DNA from 2 places in the Streptomyces sp. NPDC054047 genome. Region 1 is predicted to be linked to the other one. Evidence: riboswitches for the same ligand, from Rfam matches in the RefSeq annotation. Region 1 holds a riboswitch; the other holds the start of a gene.
What was found. A riboswitch is a leader RNA that binds a small molecule or an ion and turns the genes downstream of it on or off. The one in region 1 is predicted to bind ZMP and ZTP.

Region 1 (4,397 bases):
CTCATGGGTGAGGAGTTCGACCTTGCGCCGCACGCCGCCCGCATACCCACGCATCGAGCCGTCCGCGCCGATCACGCGGTGGCACGGGCGCACCAGCAGCAACGGGTTCGCGCCGATCGCGGCGCCCAGGGCCTGGACCCGCCCGCGCTCGATGCCGAGCCGCTCGGCGAGCGCGCCGTAGGTGGTCGACGTGCCGTACGGGATCTCCTCCAGGGCGCTCCAGACGCGCCGCTGGAAGTCAGTGCCGCCGGGGGTGAACTCCATGTCGAACCGGGTGAGTTCACCGGCGAAGTAGGCGGCGAGCTGCCGTGCGATCTCCGGGAATCGATCCGGGTCGTGCATCCAACTCCCGTGCACGGCTGGGGCGTTCCGCTGGCCCGGCATGGACAGTGACGTCAGCGAGACGCCGTCCGATGTCGGCTCCCCCACCAGCAGCAGTTCGCCGAGCGGGCTGCTGACGGTCGTGTGGACGGTCATCGTGGCCACCCTCTTCCCTTTCCGTTCCGCGCTTCTTCGCTTCTTTCCACCTCCCACACTGAGGTGTCGCGATCGCGCGTGCTGGCGGGATTCGGACGGGGCGTTCACGCCCTGCGGGCCTCCGCGGCGCCTGCCGGAGCCGCCGCCACCTGGCGCGTCGGTGCCGGGTCGCGCTTCTGCCGTCGCGTCATGGCGACCCCGACGAGTACGACCGCCATGCCCGCGGCCACCCGAAGACTGAAGGCCTCGTCGAGCACGACCGCGCCCAGCGCCACGGAGACCACCGGCAGCAGATAGCCGACGGTCGCGGCGTTGGTCGCGCCCTCGTCCGCGATGATCCGGTAGGTGAGGTGGAAGGTGACACCGGTGGCGAAGACGCCCAGGACCACGACGGCGATCAGGGCGGTGCGGTCCACGTGGATCGCCTCCAGGCCGCCGACCGGCAGGGCGAGCGACGTCAGGCCCGTGGCCGCCATGAGCTGGGCCGCGGAGAGGGAGAGGGTGGGCATGCCCTTCCCGACGAGGTGGTGCCCCATGTACGCGAAGCCGACGGCGTAGCTCGCCGCCGCGCCCACGATCGCGAGGGCGCCCCAACTCGTCATGCCCGACTGCTGCCACGGGGCGAAGATCAGCGACGTACCCGCGAAACCGATGAGGAGTCCGGCGAGGCGTACGGGGCGCAGTCCGCGTTCCGTGCCGATGGCGAGGCCGATCAGGACCGACCACAGCGGGGTCGTGGCATTCAGCGCGCCCGCCACTCCGGAGTCGACGGTCTGCTGGCCGACGCTGAAGAGGCCGAAGGGCAGGGCGTTGCAGAAGAAGGCGGCGACGAAGACGTGCTTCCACGTCTTGAGGCCGCGGGGCAGGCGGTTGCGCGTACCGAAGAGCACGACCGTCAGGGTCGCGGCCCCCAGGGTGCAGCGCAGGAGGGTGACCTGCACGGGAGACAGGCCCTCCAGGGCCAGTTCGATCCAGAGGAAGGTCGATCCCCAGAGGAGGGCGAGTACGCCCACCCTGGCCGCTGCCCACGTTCGTCCGGGGACGCCGTTCACTGTCGCTCTCCTTGGTCGGGGCCTTGATGGCGGGCCCTCGCCCTCGGGCCGTTGTCAGGGAACGATGCCGTCGCCGACACGAAAGGACAAGCAACAAGTTTTGAACTTTCATTAAGCTCAACTACATCCTCAATGCCGGCCGCTTCCCGCCCCGCCCCGTCCCTTAGGGTGAGAGGCGGGCCGTGACTGGCGCTGAGGTGGAGTACCACCGGGGAGCGGCCTGACATCGTGTCGATGCCGCGCGCCTGGGCGACTCACCCTGAAGTCCAGGAGTGGCACATGCCCCAGACTCAGACTGCTCGCCTGATGGACGGCACCGGCCTCGCCCGCCGCCTCGTCGACACCACCTCCGCGACCGCGGCGGACATCCGCCGTCGCACCGGGAACTCCCCCTGCCTGGCGACCGTCCTGGTCGGCGACGACCCCGCCTCGGTGACCTACGTCCGCATGAAGCGCGCCCGCTGCGAAAAGGCGGGCATCGAGTCACGGCACGTGGCCCTGCCCACTTCGGTCGGCACCGAGGAACTGGTCGCGACGATCACCGGCCTCTCCCAGGACCCGACCGTGCACGGCATCCTGCTGCAGCACCCCGTGGGGCCCCACATCGACGAGCGCGCCGCCTTCGAGGCGATCGCACCGGCCAAGGACGTCGACGGAGTGACCATGCACTCCTTCGCGGCGATGGGCTTCGGCCTGCCCGGCTTCGTGTCCTGCACGCCCGGCGGCATCATGCGCCTGCTCGACGCGTACGACGTCGACCTCACCGGCAAGCACGCCGTCGTCGTGGGCCGCAGCGCCATCCTCGGCAAGCCCGCCGGCATGCTGCTCCTGGGCAGGGACGCCACGGTCACGTACTGCCACTCGCGCACCGCCGACCTCTCCTCGATCGTCCGGCAGGCCGACGTCCTGATCGCCGCCGTCGGCCGGCCGCGGTTCATCGGCGGCGCGGACATCAAGCCCGGCGCCGTGGTGATCGACGCGGGTTACAACCCGGGCAACGTCGGCGACATCGACTTCGACTCCGCCCGGGAGCGCGCGAGCCTGATCACTCCCGTGCCCGGCGGTGTCGGTCCCATGACCATCGCCGTGCTCCTCGCCCAGACGGTCGAGGCGGCGAAGCGGCAGCTCGGCCTGGACTGATCGCGGGCGCCTCGCGCCCACGTACCGATCACGCTCGCCTCGCGCCTACTTCAGGACGCTGACCCCGTTGGCCGAGACGATCGCCGCGATGGCCAGCCACTCCACCCCCTCCAGGGACTGCCCCAGGACGACCATGCCCACCAGCGCCGCGAGGACCGGGTTGACGCTCATGAAGATCCCGAAGAAACGGGCGTCGACCCGGCGCAGGGCGAGCAGGTCGGCGAGGAACGGGACCGCTGAGGAGAGGACGCCCGCGGTCACCGCGCAGGCCAGGGCCGTCGCCGTCGGCGGGTGGTGGGCCAGCACCGCGATGCCGACCGGCACGTAGAGGAGCCCGGAGACTCCCGCGGCGGCGGCCGATCCCTCGACGCCCGGGAGGCGGGCCCCGACCGTGCGGTTGAGCAGGATGTACGAGGCCCAGCAGGCCGCGGCGAGCAGGCCGAGCCCGATGCCGACGTAATCCGCGCTGGGTCGCGGGCGGGCCAGGGCGACCACCGCGGCCCCCGCCACGACCGCGCAGCCGAGGTCCACCGCACGGCGGGAGGCGGCGAGGGCGACCGTCAGCGGGCCCAGGAACTCCAGGGTCACCGCCAGGCCGAGGCCCACGCGGTCGATCGCGGTGTACAGGGAGAGGTTCATGGTGGCGAAGACAGCGGCCAGGCACAGCAGCGGCCACCACTGGCGCCAGGTGAAGGCGCGCACCTTGGGCCTGCCGACCGCGAGGAGTACGGCTCCCGCGACCCATTGCCGCACGGCCACGACCCCGGCGGGACCGATGGCGTCGAACGCCAAGGCGCCCGTGGCGGCGCCGACTTGGTTGGACAGGCCGCTGCCGAACATCATCGCCATGCCCGGCAGCCGACCTCGGGAACTCTCCGCCGGTTCCCCCAGGTTCGCGGTGGTCCTGCCTTCGCTCCGAGACGTTCGCATGCACCGCAGGATGCGTCACCCGCGGGCATACGAAAAATGCATGCCGGCGTTCATCTATACGCTCTGGTTATCCATACGGCCTGGTTATTCATTGGCTCCGGTTGTTCCTACGCTGTGGCCATGGATCTGGAACTGCGGCATCTGCGCTGCCTGGTCGCCATCGTCGACACCGGCGGCTTCACCGATGCCGCCGCCGAGCTGGGCGTCTCGCAAGCCGCGGTCTCGCGCACCCTCGGCGGGCTCGAGGAGGTGCTCGGGGTGCGCCTCCTGCACCGCACCAGCCGGAGCGTCACGCCCACGACGGCCGGGGTGCAGGTGCTCGCGCGGGCCCGGCATCTGCTCGCCGAGGCCGAGGACCTCATCCGCGAGGCGACCACCGGACACACCCGGCTGCGCATCGGCCACGCCTGGTCGGCGATGGGCCGCCACACCGCGGAGTTCCAGCGCCGCTGGGCCGCGGGACACCCCGACGTGGAGCTGTACTTGATCCGGACGAACTCCGCGACCGGCGGCCTCGCCGAGGGCCTCTGCGACCTCGCCGTCGTCCGCACCGCCTTCAACGAGGCACGCTTCGCCAGTGCCGTCGTCGGTCATGAGCGGCGCTTCTGCGCGCTGGCGAGCGACGACCCGTGGGCCAGGCGGCGCTCCATTCCGCTGGCCGACATACGGGACCGGACGCTCCTCGTGGACCGGCGCACCGGCACCACCAGCGCCGAGCTGTGGCCCGAAGAGGCCCGCCCACCGGTGGAGTACACCCAGGACATCGACGACTGGCTGGCCATCGTCGCGTCGGGCCGC
Region 2 (4,397 bases), on a different contig from region 1:
TACGGCTCGACGAGTTCGACGCCCGCCTCGACCTCGGCTTCGGCAAGACGGTGACGGAGCGTCCCGACTGGGTGCAGGTCGGCCGGGAGACGGGGCTGTGGTTCCCGCGCCCGCATCGGCTCACGTTCTGGATGGTGGAGGGCGACGGCGACCGGTGGACGCGCTCCGAGCGGACGGCCGGGCCGACGCTGCTGTGGACACACGGGCGGGAGCTGACGCTGCGGCTGGAGGGCGTGGCGTCCAAGGAGCGGGCGCTGGAGATCGGGAAGTCGCTTCCGGCTCGTTCCGGCGAAGAGGGAACCTGAACGGCTCGGGCGGTGTACCAGAAGTGAGGCGGTGCGGACGGGTCGTGCCGGGGAGCGGCTGGGGGATCGGACATGCGGATGCGTACGGCAAGGGGAATGTGCGGGTCGGCGGCGGGGCTCGCGGCCGGGCTTGCGCTGGTCGTGATGGGGGCGCCGCAGGCGGTGGCGGGCGGACCGACGAGCGTCCTCGTGGTCTCGCCGGAGAGCGGGCAGAGCACGGCGCTCTATGTGAGCGACAAGGAGTACGGCGAGCTGGAGCGCTGTCTCGGCGACATCGGCGAGGGCCGGCGCGAGCAGCCACCGGGTCTCGACATGAGTGCCGGAAGCCGTCAGATCAATGTGACGTGGATGGCCCACGACGTGAGTCCGTGGCGGGTGGACCGGGCCTATCCGATGGCGTCCGGCTCCAAGGAGGGCAAGGAGGGCAAGGACGCCACGGGTGCCAAGAGCGCCAAGGACGCCGAGACCGTGTGGATCCACACGACGACGGACGTGGAGTCCATGACCGGCTCGTGGCACAAGGCGAAGGACCCGGCCCGCCTGACGGCACTGTTCAAGAAGCTGGGGGTCATGGGCGCTCCGGCAGCCGGGGGCAATCAGGCGACAGCCCCCGAGACGGATGCGGCCCCACCGCCGACGACCGCCTCGGCACGGGCGGATGGCATACCGGGCGACGGCGGCACGGGCTGGTGGTGGGCGATACCGGGCGCCGCGGCGGGAGCCGCGGGAGCGCTGCTGCTGCGGGGGCCCTTCCTCGCCTCGCTGCGCGGGCGGCGGCTCCATGAGGACGGCCCGCGGCAGGAGTTGCGGGACGTGTGAGGGGGCGCAGGGGCGCTGCCGCCCCCGGCCGGTGAGGTGGCCGACCTGGGGCGGCTGTGCGGACCAGCGATCAGAACGGTCAGACCGGTCAGACCGGTCAGGCAAGTCAGTGCGCCGGCAGGCCCGGGGCCGGGTGGGCGGCCATCAGGTCGGCGACCTCGGAGCGGATCTTCGTCAGGGCGTCCTCGTCACCGGCACGGGCCGCGGCGACGCCTCGGTCGATCCAGTCGGCGACGGTCGGCATGTGCTGCGTTCCGAGACCGCGGGAGGTGAGCGAGGGGGTGCCGATGCGGACGCCGGAGGGGTCGAACGGCTTCCTCGGGTCGTACGGCACGGTGTTGTAGTTCACGACGATCCCGGCCCGGTCCAGGGCCTTGGCGGCGACCTTGCCCGGGACGTCCTTGGGGGTGAGGTCCATCAGGATCAGGTGGTTGTCGGTGCCGCCGGAGACCAGGTCGAAGCCGCGGGCGAGCAGTGCTTCGGCGAGGGCCTGGGCGTTGGCGACGACCGCGTGGGCGTAGTCGCGGAAGGAGGGCTGCGACGCCTCGTGCAGGGCGACGGCGATGGCCGCGGTGGTCTGGTTGTGCGGGCCGCCCTGCAGTCCGGGGAAGACCGCCTTATCGATGGCCTTGGCGTGCTCCTCGCGGGACATCAGCATCGCGCCGCGCGGGCCGCGCAGGGTCTTGTGGGTGGTCGTGGAGATCACGTCGGCGTGCGGCACCGGTGAGGGGTGGGCGCCGCCCGCGATCAGGCCGGCGATGTGCGCGATGTCGGCGACGAGGACGGCCCCCGCCTCGTGGGCGATCTCGGCGAAGGCGGCGAAGTCGATGGTGCGAGGGAGGGCGGTGCCACCGCAGAAGATCAGCTTGGGGCGTTCCTTGAGGGCGAGGTCGCGCACCTCGGCGAAGTCGATGCGGCCCGTGTCGTGGCGGACGCCGTACTGGACGCCGCGGAACCACTTGCCAGTGGCGGAGACGCCCCAGCCGTGGGTGAGGTGGCCGCCCATGGGGAGGGCCATGCCCATCACGGTGTCACCGGGCTCGGCGAAGGCGAGGTAGACGGCGAGGTTGGCCGGGGAGCCGGAGTACGGCTGGACGTTGGCGTGCTCGACGCCGAAGACGGACTTGGCGCGGGCGACGGCCAGGCGTTCGACGGGGTCGATGTTCTGCTGACCCTCGTAGTAGCGGCGGCCCGGGTAGCCCTCGCTGTACTTGTTCTGGAGGACCGTGCCGGAGGCTTCGAGGACGGCGGTGGAGACGTAGTTCTCGCTGGGGATCAGCCGCAGGGTGTCGGCCTGGAGCTGCTCCTCGGCGCCGACGAGAGCCGAGAGCTCGGGGTCCTGCGCGGCGAGCGCGGGGTGGCTGAGGGTGTTCGGAAGCTGCGCGGAATCCGCGGAAGCGGAACGTGAGGAAGCGGAATCCGCGGCGAGGTTCGAGGAAGGGGAGTGAGTCATGGCGTCCTCCGGGGCGAGCGGTGAGTTTCCGGTCGTGGTCCCGGGGTGCCCAGGCGGGCGGCACCTCGAAGGTTCTGCCTCGCACGGCTCCCTCGGGGTCCGTTCCCCGTGCGCCAGTCGCCGTGCTGTAGAGAGCAGCCTAGCGGGCACGCCGGGTCGGCAGGTTTCCTCGTCCACGATCCGAGCGACGATAGAACTTGGGCGCCACACCCGCCCCATGCCGCAGGACGAACGGAGACCCCGTGTCGACTACCGAAAAGTTCATCACCTCGGCCGAAGCGCACAGCGCGCACAACTACCACCCGCTGCCCATCGTGGTCGCGTCGGCGGAGGGTGCCTGGATGACAGACGTCGAGGGGCGCCGCTACCTCGACATGCTCGCCGGCTACTCGGCGCTGAACTTCGGGCACGGCAACCGCCGCCTGATCGACGCCGCCAAGGAGCAGCTGGAGCGGGTGACGCTCACCTCGCGGGCCTTCCACCACGACCGGTTCGCCGACTTCTGTACGCGGCTCGCGGAGCTGTGCGGCAAGGAGATGGTGCTGCCGATGAACACCGGTGCGGAGGCGGTGGAGACCGCCGTGAAGGCCGCCAGGAAGTGGGGGTATCAGGTCAAGGGCGTGCCCGACGGGCGGGCGAAGATCGTCGTCGCGCGCGACAACTTCCATGGGCGGACCACGACCATCGTCAGCTTCTCGACGGACCCCGAGGCCCGCGCGGACTACGGCCCGTACACCCCGGGCTTCGAGATCGTGCCGTACGGCGATCTGACCGCGATGCGGGAAGCGGTCACGGAGAACACCGTGGCCGTGCTCCTCGAGCCGATCCAGGGCGAGGCCGGGGTCCTGGTGCCGCCGGCCGGCTATCTCGCGGGCGTCCGGGAGTTGACGCGGGAGCGGAACGTCCTCTTCATGGCGGACGAGATCCAGTCGGGGCTCGGCAGGACGGGCAGGACGTTCGCGTGCGAGCACGAGGGCGTGGTGCCGGACGTGTACATCCTGGGCAAGGCGCTCGGCGGGGGTGTCGTGCCGGTGTCCGCGGTGGTGGCGGACGCGGATGTGCTGGGGGTGTTCAAGCCGGGTGAGCACGGCTCGACGTTCGGCGGCAATCCGCTGGCGTGCGCGGTGGCGCTGGAGGTCGTGGCCATGCTGAGCTCGGGCGAGTTCCAGCAGCGGGCCACCGAGCTGGGCGAGCATCTGCACTCCGAGCTGGGGCTGCTCGCCGGCACGGGCGCGGTGACGCAGGTGCGGGGCCGCGGGCTGTGGGCGGGCGTCGACATCGAGCCGTCGCACGGCACGGGCCGCGAGATCTCCGAGAAGCTGATGGACCGGGGGGTGCTGGTCAAGGACACCCATGGGTCGACGATCCGGATCGCCCCGCCGCTGGTGATCAGCAAGGAGGACCTGGACTGGGGGCTTGATCAACTGCGGGCCGTGCTGGCCTAGTTCCGGGGAGGCGGGCCCCGTACCGCCTCCGCGGCCCGTGCCTCAGCGGCCCGTGCCTCAGCGGCTCCGGTCTCAGCAGCCCGGACTCAACGCTTGAGGCCCACTCCGCCGAACATGGCCACGTCCTCGACGCCGACCGTCGACTCCGCACGCCAGCGGTTGCACGACACCACACCGGGGTCGAGGAGCTCCAGGCCCTCGAAGAACTCGGCGACGCGCTCGGGTGTGCGCTGCGTGAGCTTGGGCGTGCCGTTCTCGTTCCAGAACGCCACCGCCTCGTCCACGTCGGGCATCGCCGGGCTGGTGATCGTGTGCGAGAGGACCAGGTGGCTGCCGGCCGGCAGCGCGTCGAGCAGACGGCGCACGATGCCGTAC

Region 2: it holds a riboswitch for ZMP and ZTP, as region 1 does, so the genes downstream of both, ACZ6ZP_RS32875 (serine hydroxymethyltransferase) here and ACZ6ZP_RS14620 (bifunctional 5,10-methylenetetrahydrofolate dehydrogenase/5,10-methenyltetrahydrofolate cyclohydrolase) in region 1, are expected to answer to the same signal.

Annotation. Positions count from the first base shown of each region.
Region 1 covers NZ_JBVJKV010000003.1:668,267-672,663, reverse strand. Annotated here, with positions in the region: gene ACZ6ZP_RS14630 (methylated-DNA--[protein]-cysteine S-methyltransferase) at 1-477, opposite strand, end outside; gene ACZ6ZP_RS14625 (DMT family transporter) at 582-1,529, opposite strand; ZMP/ZTP riboswitch at 1,702-1,787, shown strand; gene ACZ6ZP_RS14620 (bifunctional 5,10-methylenetetrahydrofolate dehydrogenase/5,10-methenyltetrahydrofolate cyclohydrolase) at 1,809-2,669, shown strand; gene ACZ6ZP_RS14615 (EamA family transporter) at 2,715-3,599, opposite strand; gene ACZ6ZP_RS14610 (LysR family transcriptional regulator) at 3,720-4,397, shown strand, end outside.
Region 2 covers NZ_JBVJKV010000011.1:125,849-130,245, reverse strand. Annotated here, with positions in the region: gene ACZ6ZP_RS32885 (hypothetical protein) at 1-305, shown strand, start outside; gene ACZ6ZP_RS32880 (hypothetical protein) at 378-1,124, shown strand; gene ACZ6ZP_RS32875 (serine hydroxymethyltransferase) at 1,231-2,577, opposite strand; ZMP/ZTP riboswitch at 2,618-2,708, opposite strand; gene rocD (ornithine--oxo-acid transaminase) at 2,820-4,022, shown strand; gene ACZ6ZP_RS32865 (SAM-dependent methyltransferase) at 4,109-4,397, opposite strand, start outside.